2 linked regions of the Alloactinosynnema sp. L-07 genome follow. The protein of the gene in region 1 interacts with the protein of each later gene in a pairwise test. Links are inferred from orthologs where the notes say so. Each region holds a gene or a part of one and is shown in the gene's direction. Other genes may lie near its edges.

The links.
Region 2: the proteins of BN1701_RS06775 (region 1) and panC interact in binary tests that used the Escherichia coli proteins (3 or more experiments, as listed by UniProt). The link is inferred for Alloactinosynnema sp. L-07 from one-to-one orthologs.

The regions. Positions count from the first base shown.
Region 1 is NZ_LN850107.1:1,412,460-1,420,453, reverse strand. What follows is about bases 3,305-6,004. They hold BN1701_RS06775 (NUDIX hydrolase), read left to right. Parts: upstream 3,305-4,252; coding sequence 4,253-4,756; downstream 4,757-6,004. Other genes in these bases: arc (proteasome ATPase), read right to left, coding at 5,535-6,004; BN1701_RS06770 (hypothetical protein), read right to left, coding at 4,747-5,448; BN1701_RS06780 (hypothetical protein), read left to right, coding at 4,018-4,209; BN1701_RS35290 (hypothetical protein), read right to left, coding at 3,732-3,959; BN1701_RS06785 (sigma factor), read left to right, coding at 3,305-3,643. Outside these bases: prcA (proteasome subunit alpha), read right to left, coding at 1-441; prcB (proteasome subunit beta), read right to left, coding at 478-1,332; BN1701_RS06795 (ubiquitin-like protein Pup), read right to left, coding at 1,380-1,574; depupylase/deamidase Dop, read right to left, coding at 1,665-3,173; more of BN1701_RS06785, read left to right, coding at 3,278-3,304; more of arc, read right to left, coding at 6,005-7,373; BN1701_RS36770 (hypothetical protein), read left to right, coding at 7,853-7,994.
Region 2 is NZ_LN850107.1:6,257,942-6,266,199, forward strand. The notes cover bases 4,653-7,616. They hold panC (pantoate--beta-alanine ligase), read left to right. Parts: upstream 4,653-5,669; coding sequence 5,670-6,563; downstream 6,564-7,616. Other genes in these bases: BN1701_RS28610 (Rossmann-like and DUF2520 domain-containing protein), read left to right, coding at 4,783-5,673; BN1701_RS36105 (type III pantothenate kinase), read left to right, coding at 7,064-7,616. Also shown: folP (dihydropteroate synthase), read left to right, coding at 1-73; folB (dihydroneopterin aldolase), read left to right, coding at 70-441; folK (2-amino-4-hydroxy-6-hydroxymethyldihydropteridine diphosphokinase), read left to right, coding at 438-929; BN1701_RS28595 (DUF3180 domain-containing protein), read left to right, coding at 926-1,396; BN1701_RS28600 (DUF6779 domain-containing protein), read left to right, coding at 1,447-3,180; BN1701_RS28605 (PrsW family intramembrane metalloprotease), read left to right, coding at 3,473-4,627; more of BN1701_RS36105, read left to right, coding at 7,617-7,840; BN1701_RS38340 (hypothetical protein), read right to left, coding at 8,013-8,135. UniProt on the Escherichia coli protein: Catalyzes the condensation of pantoate with beta-alanine in an ATP-dependent reaction via a pantoyl-adenylate intermediate.

The DNA.
Region 1 (7,994 bases):
GTCGACGATGGAGCCGTCGTAGGTGAGCCGGTAGAGCTGGTCCTGGCGGGCGGTGGCGCCGACCTCGGCAACGCAGATCTCGACCTCCATCGGCTTTACCTGCTCGGTGAAGATCGTGCCGAGGGTCTGCGCGTAGACGTTGGCCAACTGCCGGGCCGAGACGTCGCGGCGGTCGTAGGAGTAGCCCCAGAGGTCGACGTGGCGGATGCCGCCACGGCGCAGGCTCTCGTATTCGCTGTACCGGCCCGCCGCCGCGAAGCCGATGCGGTCGTAGATCTCCGAGACCTTGTGCAGCGTGGCGGACGGGTTCTCGGCGACGAACAGCACGCCGTCGGCGTACTTGAGCGCGACGACGCTGCGGCCCCGGGCGATGCCCTTGCGGGCGTACTCCGAGCGGTCGCGCATCAGCTGCTCGGGAGAGGCGTACAACGGCATCGTCACGGTGCGGACTCCTTCACTGGGCCTTCAGAGGTTCGATCAGCCGCGAGGGCGGTCGGCGCGGGTGGTCACCACGGCGGAGGCGACCTCGGCGGTCTCGTCCTCGCTCAGCCGCACCGCGCCGTCGTCGGCGGTGATGGTGACGATGCTGGGGTAGATCCGGCGGGCCATGTCCGGGCCGCCGGTCGCGGAGTCGTCGTCGGCGGCGTCGTAGAGCGCCTCGACGGCGGCGCGGACAGCGGCGGCCTTGTCGCCGTCGGGGGTGTAGAGCTTCTTGAGCGCCGACTTGGCGAACATCGAGCCGGAGCCGATGGCGTGGAAGCCCGCGCGCTCCTCGTAGCGGCCGCCGGTGACGTCGAACGACACGATGCGGCCCGCGGTGGCCGGGTCGTCGGCGTCGATGTCGTAGCCGACGAACAACGGCAGCACGGCCAGGCCCGCCATGGCCACGTCGAGGTTGCCGCGCACCATGCTGGCGAGCTTGTTCGTCTTGCCATCCAGCGACAGCGCGACGCCCTCGATCTTCTCGTAGTGGCGCAGTTCCACCGTGTAGAGGCGGACCAGCTCCACGGCGAGACCGGCGGTGCCCGCGATGCCCACCGACGAGTAGTCGTCGGTCAGGTACACCTTCTCGATGTCCCGCTGCGCGATCAGGTTGCCCGCGGTCGCCCGCCGGTCACCCGCGATCAGGACACCGCCTTGGAATGTCACCGCGACGATCGTGGTGCCGTGCGGGATGTCCGCGGCGCTCACCGCGGCCCGCGGCACCCGACGGCCGGGCAGCAGCTCAGGGGCCTGCGTGTGCAGGAAGTCGGTGAACGAGGACGTTCCGGCGGACAGGTAGGCAGGCGGGAGCGACGCACCCAGCTGCCCTCGGGACGAGGTGTGTTCCATGCCTTCTTTCAATCCTGTCGCTGATCGGGCTGGGCTGTGCGGAGCGGCTACTGCCCGCCCTTTTGCACGTACGCGCGGACGAAGTCCTCCGCGTTCTCCTCGAGGACGTCGTCGATCTCATCGAGGATCGCGTCGGTGTCGTCGCCGAGCTTCTCGCGGCGCTCCTGCCCGGCCGCGGTGGTCTCGTCGACCCCCTCGTCGCCGTCACCGCCACCCTGCCGCTGCTTCTGCTCCTGGGACATATCGCCCTCCCGATCGTCTGGCCTACCTAGAACATTACCCAGCCCCACCGACTTTCGTCGCTGTCCGCGCCGGTGACAAGATCCGTTCGCTTAACGCTTCGGATTACCCGTCAGCTTGTCGACGAGCTGTTCGGCGGTGTCGGCGGCGTCGAGCAGGTCGCCGACGTGCGCCTTGGTGCCGCGCAGGGGCTCCAAGGTCGGGATCCGGACCAGCGATTCGCGGCCGAGGTCGAAGATGACCGAATCCCACGAAGCGGCCGCGATCGAGTTCGGGTAGCGCTCCAGGCAGCGGCCGCGGAAGTAGGCGCGGGTGTCCTGCGGCGGGTTGGTGATCGCCGAGCGCACCTCCTCCTCGGTGACCAGCCGCTTCATCGAGCCGCGGGCGACCAGGCGGTTGTAGAGGCCCTTGTCGAGCCGCACGTCGGAGTACTGCAGGTCGACCAGCTGCAACCGGGGCGAGGACCAGGCCAGGCCGTCTCGGGCCCGGAAACCCTCCAGCAGACGCAGCTTGGCGGGCCAGTCGAGCCGGTCGGCGCACTCCATCGGGTCGCGCTTGAGCGCGTCGAGGATCTCGCCCCAGGTGCGCAGCACGTCAAGGGAGACGCGGTCGATGTCGGCGCGGTCGAGGTGCTCGGCGACCATGTCCAGGTAGGCGGACTGGATGTCCAGGCCGGTGAACTTGCGCCCGTTCTGCAGCTCGACGGTGGCCTTGAGCGTCGGGTCATGGCTGATCACGTGCACGGCGCGGACCGGGTCGGCGAGCTTGAGGTGGTCGAACCGGATCCCGGACTCGATCATGTCCAGGACCAGCGCGGTGGTGCCGACCTTGAGGTAGGTCGACGTCTCGGCCAGGTTCGCGTCGCCGATGATGACGTGCAGGCGGCGGTACTTGTCGGCGTCGGCGTGCGGCTCGTCGCGGGTGTTGATGATGCCGCGCTTGAGCGTGGTCTCCAGGCCGACCTCGACCTCGATGTAGTCGGCGCGCTGGGAGAGCTGGAACCCGGCCTCCTCTCCCGCCACGCCGAGCCCGACCCGGCCGGAGCCGACGACGACCTGGCGGGAGGCGAAGAACGGGGTGAGGCCCGCGATGACCGCGGTGAACGGGGTGTTGCGGGCCATCAGGTAGTTCTCGTGGGTGCCGTAGCTGGCGCCCTTGCCGTCGACGTTGTTCTTGTAGAGCTGGAGTCGGGGCTGGCCTGGCACAGTGGCCGCCCGCATCGCGGCCTCCTCCATCACCCGCTCCCCCGCCTTGTCCCAGATCACCGCGTCGCGCGCGTTGGTGACCTCGGGCGCGGAGTACTCGGGGTGGGCGTGGTCGACGTAGAGCCGCGCCCCGTTGGTGAGGATCACGTTGGCCGCGCCGAGGTCCTCGACATCGGGGTCGGACGGCGCCATCCCGGGTGCGCCGAGATCGAATCCGCGCGCGTCCCGCAGCGGCGACTCCACCTCGTAGTCCCACCGCGCCCGCCGGGCCCGCGGGATGTCCGCCGCGGCGGCGTAGGCCAGCACGACTTGGGTCGATGTCAACACCGGGTTCGCCGTGGGGTCGCCCGGCACCGCGATGCCGTACTCGACCTCGGTTCCCATGATCCGCCGCATAGCGCCCACCCTACGGGGCGAGACCGACCGTTGGACGGTGAGCCGCTGCACGGCGCGCGGACTCGACTTTGCAACAGAAACCGGCCGTGCGTCGTCTGTAGGTCATGGTGAGCGCGCTGAGTGATCCGACCCGGGTCGACTTCGAGACCTACGTGACGGCCAGGGGTGCGGGCCTGCTTCGGTTCGCGTACGTGCTCACCGCGAACGAGGCGGACGCCCAGGACATCGTGCAGGACGCGCTGTCGCGGGCGTTGCCGCGCTGGTCGCGAATCATGTCGGCGGACGATCCCGACGCCTATGTCAGGCGGATGGTCGTCAACGCCCACGTGTCGTGGTGGCGCAAGGTCCGCCGCCGCGAGGCCCCCGCCGGGAATGTCGCTCCACCGGGCCACGCGCCCGTGGCCGCCGACGCGGTCATCGCCCGGGGGCTGGCGTCGCTGCGGACTGTGATGGGTGAACGCGATGAGTGAGTTCGAGGACCGGCTGGCCACTGCCCTGCGCGACCACGCGGAGCAGGCCCCCACGACCGACGGGTTGGCGGCGGGAGCGATCCGGAGGTCAGGGCGCAGGCGGGCCGCGCGAGTCGGCCTCGTTGCGGTCGCGGCCGCGGTAGCCGTGGGCACGCCGCTGGTGGTGAACGCCGCAGGGCAAGCCTGCCCCTTCCGGTGGCTCAAGCACCGCGGCCGAGCCATCCCCGCCCGCGGGATGGCGGGTCGAATCGTGGCGCGGCATCGAGTTCACCGTTCCGGACTCCTGGCCGTACGGCACCGTGGACCAGTGGTGCACGAACGGGAATCGATCCCTCGGGCCCGCGGTGGACCTGCCTTCCGATGCGCGGACCGCGATGAAGTGCACTCCCAGCTACCGCTATGGGGTACGGGTCGGCCACCCAAGCGAGACCGTGCCGAGCGACCCGGCCGAGTTCCCACCGGGGGCGACGGTCCGGCAGCGAGCGATCGCCGACGTCGTCGTCCTGGTGATCACCGACGACCCGGCCGTCGCGGACACCATCGTGGGCTCGGTGCGACCGCGATGATCAACAGGGAGTGGGGCGTGTGAGTCGTGCCAACATCGGTGGTGTGGCGAACGACGAACTGGTGGCGATCTACTCGGCCGACGGCGTGGTGACCGGTGCCGCGACCAGGGTCAGGATGCGCGCGGAGGGCCTCTGGCATGCCTGCGGGGCCATCCTCGTCCGCTCCGGCGACCGGGTCCACGTGCACCGGCGCACCGACGACAAGGACGTCTTCCCCGGCATGCACGACTGCTGGGCGGGCGGAGTGGTCGCCGCCGGCGAGACTCCGCTGGAGTGCGCGCGGCGGGAGCTGGCGGAGGAACTCGGCATTCTGGGAGTGCCGTTGAGTCCGCTGTTCACCCTCAGCGTCGACCTGGTGCACACCCGCATCCATCTGTTCGCCTACGAGGCGTGGTGGGACGGCGATGTCGTGCTCCAAGACGAGGAGATCGCCTGGGGAGGCTGGATGACGGTGGCCGAGCTGCGGGCCAAGCTGTCCGACCCGGCGTGGCCGTTCGTGCCGGACGGGCGGATCGCGATCGAGGAGTGGTTCCGCCGTCAGTCCTGAACGTTCGCCAGCTTCGCGGCGGCGAGTGGGGCCAGGCGGGTGATGGCGGACCGTGCCCGTGGGGTTCCGGCGGCTTCCACGGTCACGACGGTCAAGTGGCGACCCTTCGCCAACGTGATCGAGCACGTGGACCGCTTCGCCCCGGTGGCACACCAGCTGATCTGGGCGTCCGTGCCCGCCAGTGTGACGTCGGCCCCGCCCTCCATCGAGTAGCGCTGGCCGTCAACCAGGAAGACGCCGCACACCAGGTGGTCCCGCAGGGTGGCGACGACAGGCGCGGCCGGGGTGGGGTAAGCGGCGACGCTCTGGGTCAGGACCGAGCCCGTGGCGTACTTCCAGCGCGCGGTCGTGCCGTTGTCGGCAGGCTTCAGCGGCGCCGAGCAGTCGGTGAGCCGGATCGGGAATCGCGACTCGGCGGGGCCGTCCGCGGTGACCTCCTCGGCCGCCAAGTCGGCCGCCGACAACGCGACCGGGGCGAGGTCGACCGGCTTCGCCGTCGTGGACGGCGGCTGTCGTGCTGCCGAAGAGGGAAGCGGCGCGGAGGAAGGGGGCGAGGAGGGGCGCGCGGTGCTCGGCACGGTCGACGTGGGGTCGTCGTAATACGTGTACAGGTCGTTGGGGCGGTCTGAGCAGGCCGCGGTGAACAGGACCGGCAGCACCGCCGCGGTCACCAGGAACCGCACTCGGCGCACGACGTCCCCTTCGTCTCGATCTTTCGCGCGAAATCTACAAGACGAGACCCCGCACGGACTCGTGCGGGGTCTCGTCTTGACTGTCCTTACAGGTACTGGCCGGTGTTCGTCGCGGTGTCGATCGCCCGGCCCGAGTCCTGGTTCTTTCCGGTCACCAGGGTTCGGATGTAGACGATGCGTTCGCCCTTCTTGCCCGAGATCCGTGCCCAGTCGTCCGGGTTGGTCGTGTTGGGCAGGTCCTCGTTCTCGGCGAACTCGTCGACGATCGCGTCGAGCAGGTGTTGCACCCGCAGGCCGCGCTGCTGGGTCTCCAGCACCGACTTGATCGCCGCCTTCTTGGCCCGGTCGACGATGTTCTGGATCATCGCGCCGGAGTTGAAGTCGCGGAAGTAGAGAACTTCCTTGTCGCCGTTGGCGTAGGTGACTTCGAGGAACCGGTTCTCTTCGGTCTCCTCGTACATACGCTCGACCGTGTGCTGGATCATGGCGTCGATGCACGCGCGGCGGTCGCCGCCGAACTCGGCCATGTCCTCGTCGTGGATCGGGAGTGTGCTGGTGAGGTACTTGGAGAAGATGTCCTTCGCCGCCTCCGCGTCCGGCCGCTCGATCTTGATCTTCACGTCGAGCCTGCCTGGTCGCAGGATCGCCGGGTCGATCATGTCCTCGCGGTTGGACGCGCCGATGACGATGACGTTCTCCAGGCCCTCCACACCGTCGATCTCGCTCAGCAGCTGCGGGACGATCGTGGTCTCCACATCGGAGGACACGCCGCTGCCTCGGGTCCGGAAGATCGAGTCCATCTCGTCGAAGAACACGATCACCGGGGTGCCCTCGGACGCCTTCTCGCGCGCCCGCTGGAAGATCAGCCGGATGTGCCGCTCGGTCTCGCCGACGAACTTGTTGAGCAGCTCAGGGCCCTTGATGTTCAGGAAGTAGGACTTCGCCTCGGACGGCTTGCCCTTGGCATCGGGGTCGCTGGCGGCCCTGGCGGCCGCGACCTGCTTGGCCAGCGAGTTCGCCACCGCCTTGGCGATGAGCGTCTTGCCGCAGCCAGGCGGGCCGTAGAGCAGCACGCCCTTTGGCGGGCGCAGCTCGTACTCGGCGAACAGGTCGGCGTGCAGGAACGGCAACTCGACGGCGTCGCGGATCTGCTCGATCTGCCGGAACAGGCCACCGATGTCGGTGTAGTCCACATCGGGCACCTCCTCCAAGACCAGATCTTCCACTTCGGCCTTGGGCACCCGCTCGTAGGCGTAGCCGGACTTGGTGTCGACCAGCAGCGAGTCGCCGGGCTTGAGCGGCGAATCGCACAGCGGGTCGGCCAGCCAGACCACTCGCTCCTCGTCGGCGTGCCCGACGACGAGCGCGCGGCTCGCTTTCTCCTCGTCATCGGAGGTCAGCAGCTCACGCAGCGTCGACACCTCGCCGATGCGCTCGTAGCCTCCCCCCTCGACCACGGTCAGCGCCTCGTTGAGCCGGACCGACTGGCCCCGGCGAAGAGTGTCCGCCTCGACCGCTGGCGACACCGAGACGCGCATCCGCCGACCCGCGGTGAACACGTCGACGGTGCCGTCGTCGTGGCCGGTCAGGAACACCCCGTAACCGCTTGGCGGCTGCGCGAGGCGATCGACCTCCTCACGCAGCGCGAGCAGCTGCCCGCGTGCCTCGCGCAATGTGTCGACCAGCTTGGCGTTGCGCTCGGTGAGCTGACTCACTCGCTCCGACGCTTCGGCCAACCGCTGTTCGAGCAGCCGCGAGTGCCGCGGCGATTCCGTCAGTTTCCGGCGCAGCAGGGAGACTTCCTCTTCGAGGAATCGGATCTGCGCGGCCTCCGAGCGCGACTCGCGCTCGTCTGGCTGGCCGGGCGTGTCACCGTGCTCATCGTCGGCTTCTTCTGGCCGACTGCCGGGACGATCGTGCTGCATGTCGGCACCTCCTCCCGAACTCGTACTTCTACGGTACCGGCGATCACCGACAACAACAGAGCTTCCGGATGTCGGAACCCGCGTGTCACGCCCCGGCAATACCCACTCGGCTGCACTTGATCGGCCAAGTCGGTCATGCCACGACAGGACACACCACTACGTTGCGTCGGTGTATTACGCCAACCGCGCTCCACATTGGCAACCCCTTTTGGCCACCATGTGGACACCTCACGGGTCGCGAGGGGTTTCGATCACGCTGCGCGCCCGCCGCGAGTGTTCTCATTTCGTCACCTAATCGCGGCTGCGAGGAGTCCCACCAGGGGCAAGGGGCCGACCTGGGGCCAATACCATGCCCATACCACGAGGCCGATGCGGTCGGGATAGTTTGGCGTGGAACGCGACGGCCCAGTCAGCCGTCTAGAGGACGACGCAAGACCGCCGACCCGCGCGGGTGCAGATACTAGGAGTCAGGGGCGCGCATGACCTACCCACCGCAGCAGCCAGGGCCGTATGGCCAGCAGCCGCCGCCGGGACCGTACGGCCAGCAGCCCGACCCGTTCGCAGGCCAGCCCGCCTACCAGGGCTTCGGCGGCTACCCCGGTGGCGGCCAGCCGCCGCTGC
Region 2 (8,258 bases), 4.8 Mb from region 1 along the record:
CGTGCGGGTGCACGACGTCGACCGGTCCCTCGACGCGGTCGCCGTGGTCGCGGCGATGAAGGGAGCCCGGTGACCGACCGGATCACGCTGACCGGCCTGCGAGTGCGCGGCCACCACGGCGTCTTCGAGCACGAGAAGCGCGACGGGCAGGACTTCGTCGTCGACATCACCCTGTGGATCGACCTGGACAAGGCCGCCGCGACCGACGACCTCCAGCACACCGTCCACTACGGCGAACTCGCCGAACGCGCCGCCGCCGTCGTCGCCGGGCCGCCGCGCGACCTCATCGAGACCGTGGCCGCCGAGATCGCCGAGGCCGAGATGACTGACGGGCGGGTGCACGCGGTCGAGGTGACCGTCCACAAGCCGAGCGCGCCGATCCCGCTGACCTTCGCCGACGTCGCGGTCACCGTGCGCCGGTCGCGGCGGAACCGCGCATGACCAGGGCGGTGCTGTCCATCGGGTCCAACCTGGGTGATCGGCTCGCGCACTTGAAGGTGGCCGTCGACGGGTTCGCCGACGTGCTGGTCGCGGTGTCCCCGGTCTACGAGACGGCCGCGTGGGGTGTCACCGACCAGCCCGACTTCCTCAACGCGGTGCTGATCGTCGAGGACGCGGGCACCGACGAGTGGGGCTGGCTGCGCCGGGGACAGGATCTGGAGAACAAGGCGGGGCGCGTGCGCACCGAACACTGGGGGCCGCGCACGCTCGACGTGGATGTGGTCACCGTCGACGGCGTCCGCAGCGACGACCCTGACCTGCTGCTTCCCCATCCGGGCACACCGGATCGGGCGACGGTGCTGGTGCCCTGGCTCGACGTCGAGCCGGACGCGGTGGTGCCCGGCCACGGCCCGGCCAGAGACTTGCTGTCCATTTTGGACACCGAGGGTGTGCGCAGGCGCGACGATCTGGCACTGGGGGTGCGGTGAGGTTCACCAACGCGCGGGACCTGGTTCCGGCGGGCGCGGTCACCGCCGTCGCGGCGTATCTCGGGATCCGGCTGCTCTATGGCGAACTGCCGCCGCTGCCCACCCTGGCGGGGATCACGTTGCTGGTCCTGGCCATCGTCGAGGTGGTGTTCGGGTTCGCGCTGCGCGGTCGGATCCGGGCGACGTCCGGCAAGCCGGTGCAGCCGCTGACCGCGGCGCGGGCGGTCGCGCTGGCGAAGGCGTCGTCGCTGCTCGGCTCGATCATGCTTGGCGCGTGGCTGGCGGTGCTGGCGTACGTTCTGCCGGAGAGCGCGCAGCTCCAAGCGGCCAAATCGGACCTGCCCAGCGCGATCATCGGCGCGGTCTGCGCCGCCGCGCTGATCGGCGCCGCACTGTGGCTGGAGTACTGCTGCAAAACCCCGACTGACCCCGACGATCATCGTCGGGACAGGTCGAGAACGAACTAAATGACGTCCGTTTGGTCTCGCCGAGGTAACGACCCGGTACGGTGTGGCGCATGAAGGGCAGGACGGACGTCACCACGACCGGGTCCCTCGGCGCGCGGGTCTTGTTGCTCGCCGCGGTGGGGCTGGCGATGACCGCGACCGCCGTCCTGGTGCTGAGCGAGTCCGTGCGGTGGATGCGCCTTGGTGTGGTCGCCGCGCTGTGGGCCGCCTTAGCCGGGGCGTTCCTGGCGGCCAGGTACCGCAAGCAGGTCGCCGACCGCGCCGAGGACGCCGCCGCGCTGCAGAAGGTCTACGAGCTGGAACTGGAGCGGGAGGTCACCGCCCGGCGCGAGTTCGAACTGGAGGTCGAGGCGGAGGCCAAGGCGAAGGCCGAAGCCGAGTCCCGTGACGACCTCGCCGAGCTGCGCACCGAACTGCGCGCGATGCGCGAACACCTGGAGATGCTGCTGAGCGGCGGCGAGGTGCTGGTCGAGCGGGTCGCCCTGCGCGCGGAGGCCACGCGTATGCGTGCCCTGGCCGATGGCGACAAGCGCGCCCTGCCGCACAACCCGCTGCGCCGCATCACCGCGGCCAAGACGGGTGAGGCCGACACCGACCTGATCGAGCGGATCCGCGCCGAGGCCGGTCCGGTCCGGCGGGCCGACTTCACACCGCACCCGTCGGAGGTGTCGGACCGGTGGTTCCTGGAGGGCACCTCGGGCCAGCGCATCGACCCGAACTGGACGCCGTCGTGGGAGACCGGACAACAGCCCGCGATCCGTGACATCACCAGCGCCAAGCGCCCGGCCAACGGCGCGGGAAAGCCCCCGCAGGTGCTCCGCCGCGAACCCGCGGACCAGCCCGGCCAGCAGCCGAAGGTGAACGGCGGCGAGCGGCAGGCGCCCGTGAACGGGACCCGCGCGCACCCCGAGCGTTCGCTGCCTGCCGGCACGAGGGCCGCCGAGCCCACCCGCGGCGGCGAGCGGCAGGCACCCGTGAACGGGACCCGCGCGCACCCCGAGCGTTCGCTGCCTGCCGGCACCAGGGCCGAGCCCACCCGCGGCGGCGAGCGACAGGCACCCGTGAATGGAACCCGCGCACAACCCGAGCGTTCGCTGCCTGTCGGCGCCAAGAGGGACGACCCCACCCGCGGCGCCGACCAGGTGCCCGCACCGGTCCGCCCGGAGACCCAGGCCGCCTTGCAGCCCGCTCCGAAAGTCAGGCCGGACACCCAGGCCGTTCTGCCGGGTCGGTCCGAGCCCAACGGGGCGAGCCGCTTCGAGCAGGGCCGCGAGCCCGCTGAGCCGCCGCGGCGGCCGGTGGATCCGAAGACCAGCCAGAACCTCACCCCGGTCAAGGAACCGGAGCGGCAGGCCGAGGGCGGTCGCCGCAGGGCGCCGACCGGGATCTTCCCGCCGGTCGCCGCCGCCGCGGCGGCTGAGGGTCGGCGCGCGGCCGCCGCGCACGCCGAGGCCAGTGGCTACCACCTGCCCGTCGCGCGGCCCACCCCCACGGAGACGACCGGGCGCGGCGTGCCGGTGAGCCGGGACCATGAGCCGGAGACGGCCGGTTCCCGCCCGCAGGCCGCCCACCGGGCCCCGACCGGATATCACGCCCCGGTGCAGCCGGTGGCCGGTCGCCGCGCCAAGGCGGACGAGGACACCGGGGGCCGCAGGCGCAGGCCGGAGGAGACTCCACAGGTCGAGCCCGCCGGATCGCACACCGAGGGCAAGTCCGTTCGGGATCTGCTCGCCGCCCACGGCGCCGCGCCGACGAGGCGCAGGCGTCGGCGGGATGAGGATTGAGGGACCACCAGTCCCTGAGAGCCGGCGCACGCGGTAGCCGCGCCGAAATGGTCCCTGGCGGTGTGGCCGGGTACGCCTACAGGCAACTCCGGTATGCGGACGACGGCCGCACCGCCAGGGGCCATCTCGTTCACGAGTCTCGCGCGTTCTCAGACGCGCATTTAGGCCGCGGTTTCGATCTGGTGTGCGCGGTAGCCGCGCCGAGGTGGTCCCCTGGCGGCATGGCCGGATTCGCCCGGTTACGCCCGGTATGAGGGCGATCCGGCGGAACCACGGCCTAAGATCACGTTCCGTGTCTGAACCTCACGCCGCCCATCCCGCCGCTCGGCGATGGACCGTCCTGCTGCCCGTGGCCGGGCTGGTCGTGCTCGCCGGGTGCGGTCTGGTCCTGTTGGGCCTGAGCACCGCCCGGGTCGGGATCGTGGCCGAGGTGGTCGGGGTCGGGGCCGCGCTGCTGCCGGTGGGGCCGGTGGTGGCGGCGTTCCTGTGGATGGACCGGTGGGAGCCCGAGCCCGCCCGGCTGCTGTGGCTGGCATTCGGCTGGGGCGCGTGCGTGGCGACGGTGGCCGCGCTGCTCATCAACAACACCGCCGAGGCCGTCGGCGACCTGCTGCTCGGCAAGGGCAACGGCGACAAGGTCAGCGCCGTGGTGTCGGCGCCGCTGTTCGAGGAGGCGCTCAAGGGAGCGTTCGTCCTGGGGATCTTCCTGTTCCTGCGTTCGGAGTTCGACGGCGTGGTCGACGGGATCGTCTACTCGGGATTCGTCGCGGCCGGGTTCGCGTTCACCGAGAACATCTACTACTTCGGCCGCGCGTTCGCCGAGCACGGGTTCGGCGACAGCACCTCGCCGGGGGTGGTGGCCGCGTTCATCCTGCGTGGGGTGCTCTCGCCGTTCACGCATCCGCTGTTCACCGCGATGATCGGCATCGGGATCGGGATCGCCGCGCACTCGGCGTCGCGGCGGACGTGGATCCTGGCCCCGCTCGGGGGGTATCTCGCCGCCGTGGTGCTGCACGCGCTGTGGAACGGCTCGGCCACGCTGGGGACCGCGACGACCTTCCTCACCGTCTACTTCCTGGTGATGGTCCCGCTTTTCGCCGCCGTGCTGGTCTTCATCAACTGGCACCGCAAGCGGGAGCAGCGCATCGTCGCCGCCGCGCTGCCCGCGATGGTGGAGATCAACTGCGTGGTGGTGTCCGAGGTGGAGCTGCTGTCCAGCCTCACCGGCAGGCGCAAGTGGCGCAGGCAGGTCAGGTCGACCTCGGGCAAGCTCGCCGCGCGCGCGGTCAGCGAGTACCACAGCGCGGTCACCGAGCTGGCGTTCTTTCGTCACGCCATCGACCGCGGCACCAGCGGTCCGCACCCGCAGCTGCGCGAGGGCCACCTGATCGAGGCCGTGCGGCTGCGCCGGGCCGCCGCTGTCGAGGCCGCGGGCTCCGGCCGGTGACGTGGCGCAGGCGACACCGGCCCGGCCGGTGAAGCTGGTCACCTGCACGACGTGACGTCCGCGCGCGGCGGCTACTCTTCCGCCGTCGTCTGGTACCCGCATCGTCGCGGGACTGGAACGAGACTAGGAGCAAGTCCTATGCACGGATACAAGCCGTGACCCGGCCCGCCCGCTTGGCGGTCGGAGTCGTTTCGGCCGGTCGCGTGGGTGCCGTCCTCGGCGCCGCGCTGGGCCGCGCCGGGCACACCGTCACCTCCGCGTCCGCCGTTTCCGACGCGTCCCTCGCCCGCGCCGAGGCCCTGCTGCCCGGCGCGTCGATCCGCCCGCCCGACGAGGTGGCGCGCGACGCCGACCTGGTCCTGCTGGCCATCCCCGACGACGTCCTGGCGGGCACCGTGCGCGGCTTGGCCGCCGCAGGCGCGCTGCGCCCGGGGCAGATCGTGGTCCACACCAGCGGCGCGCACGGCGTCGACGTGCTGGCCCCGGCCGCCGAGCACGGCGCCCTGACCCTCGCGCTGCACCCGGTGATGACCTTCACCGGCCGCGCCGAGGACCTCGACCGGATCGCCGCCTGCTGCTTCGGGGTGACCGCGGCAGACGGCGACGCCGCGGCGTGGAGCGTGGCCGAGGCGCTGGTGGTGGAGATGGGCGCCGAGCCCGTCCGGGTCACCGAGGCCGCCCGCCCGCTCTATCACACCGCCCTGGCCCACGGCGCGAATCACCTGGTCACCCTGGTCGCCGAGTGCTCCGATCTGCTGCGTGCCGCCGACATCGCCACCCCCGAGCGGCTGCTCGGCCCGCTGCTGTCGGCCGCGCTGGACAACGTGCTGCGCCACGGCGACCGCGCGCTCACCGGCCCGGTCGCCCGCGGCGACGCGGGCACCGTCCGCAAGCACGTCGGGGTGCTGGCCAAGCACGCCCCCGAGTCCCTGCCCGCCTACCGGGCGCTGGCGGCCCGCACCGCCGACCGGGCCACCGAGTCCGGCCTGCTGCGCGCCGACCTGGCCGCGGAGATCCGCGCCGCCATCACCGAGGAGTCCGCATGACCGCCCCGCCGCGCTTCCTGCCCGGCAAGCTCAACGTCCTGAGCGGCCCGCAGGACCTGGCCCGCACCACGCGGGCGCTGCGCGCCACCGGCCGCAAGATCGCGTTCGTGCCGACCATGGGCGCGCTGCACGACGGCCACCGCGAGCTGATGCGTCGGGCCCGCCGGATCCCGAACACGGTGCTGGTGGCGTCGATCTTCGTCAACCCGCTGCAGTTCGGCGCCGGTGAGGACTTCGAGCGCTACCCGCGTCCGCTGGAGGCCGACCTCGACGTGTGCGCGCAGGAGGGCGTGGAGCTGGCGTTCACCCCGGAGCGGGAAGCGCTCTACCCGCCGGGCGCGCAGGTGACTGTCCACCCTGGACCGCTCGGCGACGAGTTGGAGGGCGCTGTCCGCCCCGGCCACTTCGCCGGGGTGCTGACCGTGGTGGCCAAGCTGTTCAACATCGTCCGCCCGGACTTCGCGCTGTTCGGGGAGAAGGACTACCAGCAGCTCGCGCTGATCAAGAAGATGGTGCGCGACCTCGACATGGAGGTCGCCGTCGTCGGTGTGCAGACGGTGCGCGAGTCCGACGGGATGGCGATGTCGTCGCGCAACGCCTATCTGGACACCGACCAGCGCGCCGCGGCGGTCGCGCTGTCGGCCGCGCTGGCCGCCGGGGCGCACGTCAGCGAGGGCGGCGGAAACGCTGTCGTCAACGCTGCACGCGCTGTCCTTGACGACACTCCGGAGCTCAAGGTCGACTATCTGGAGCTTCGCGGTCTCGATCTCGGACCCGCCCCCGACCGCGGCGACGCCCGGCTGCTGGTGGCCGCCAAGATCGGCGGCACCCGGCTCATCGACAACGTTCCGGTGCTCCTGGGCACCCCTGACCTCGCTCAGCACCAGTAGGAAGGGATCTCCTGATGATGCTCCGCAACATGCTCAAGTCCAAGATCCACCGGGCCACCGTGACCCAGGCCGACCTGCACTACGTCGGTTCGGTCACGATCGACCCGCTGCTGTTGGAAGCCGCCGACCTCCTGCCGGGCGAACAGGTCGCCATCGTCGACGTGACCAACGGCGCGCGCCTGGAGACCTACGTCATCGAGGGTGAGCGGGGCAGCGGGGTGATCGGCATCAACGGTGCCGCCGCGCACCTGGTGCACCCCGGCGACATCGTCATCCTCATCGCCTACGGGCTCATGGAGTCGGCCGAGGCCGCCGCCTACCAGCCCAAGGTGATCTTCGTCGACGCCGACAACAAGATCCTGCACGAGGGCGCCGACGCCGCGCACGCACCGGCCGACTCCGGTCTGTTCAGCGGCGCGGCGACCGCCGAGCCCCCGCCGAGACCGTTGACGCCGCCCGGCTCGACGCCCTGCTGGCCCACGAGAGCTGAGACGACGACCGTGCTGCTCACCATCGACGTAGGCAACACCAACATCGCGCTGGGGCTGCACACCGGCGATGGTGAGCTGCTGCGGGACTGGCGGATGCGCACCGACGCCAGGATCACCGCCGACGAACTCGCGCTGACCATGCGCGGCCTGCTCGGCGAGCACGCCGAGGAGATCACCGGCATCTCCGCGCTGTCCACCGTCCCCGCCGTGCTGCGCGAGCTGCGCGTGATGCTCGCGCAGTACTACGGCAAGGTGCCGCGGGTGATCGTGGAGCCCGGCGTGCGCACCGGGGTCCCACTGCTGGTGGACAACCCCAAGGAGGTCGGGCCGGACCGGGTGATCAACACCCTGGCCGCCCACCACCTGTTCAGCACGGCCTGCATCGTCGTGGACTTCGGCACGTCGACCAACATCGACGTCATCTCCGCCAAGGGCGAGTTCCTCGGCGGGGTGTTCATGCCGGGCATCGAGATCTCCGTGGACGCCCTGGCCGCGCGCGCGGCGGCGCTGCGCAAGGTCGAGATGGTGCGGCCGCGGTCGGTGATCGGGAAGAACACCGTGGAGTGCCTCCAGTCGGGGATCATGTACGGGTTCGCCGGGCAGATCGACGGCCTGGTCGCCCGGATCACCCGTGAGCTGTCCAGGACCGGCCACGGGGGACCGGTGACGGTCATCGCGACCGGCGGCCTGGCCCCGCTGGTGGTGGACGAGTCGATCTCGATCTCGCACCACCGGCCGGACCTGACGCTGCTGGGCCTACGCCTGGTCTTCGAGCGCAACAACTAGTCCGCCTCCCCGGAATTCTAGGTTTGGTCACCCGTCGTGCGAAAGGTGGCGGATAGGCGGCGACCGTGGTGCCGTGCCGTCGCGGTCCCCTTAGGTCGCGGTTGCCGCCTACCCAAGAGCGAAGAGCGCAGTTTGAGCGAGACAGGCCGAGTCGCAGGTGTTGCGGGACGACCTAGCCGGGCTTGAGGATCCGCCCGAGGCTGGCGAAGGTCAGCTCGACCAGGCCGGCCACCCAGGGCGCCGACACGTCGTCGTGGTTCCACAGGACGCCCAGCACACCGCAGGGGCGCAGCACGCGGGTGATCTCGGTGAGCGCGGGCTCGGCGTCGAACCAGTGGAACGCGCGTGACCGACCACCACCGCGTCCACCGACGCGTCGGGCAGCGGGATCCGCTCGGCCGTGCCGTGCCGGGCCCGC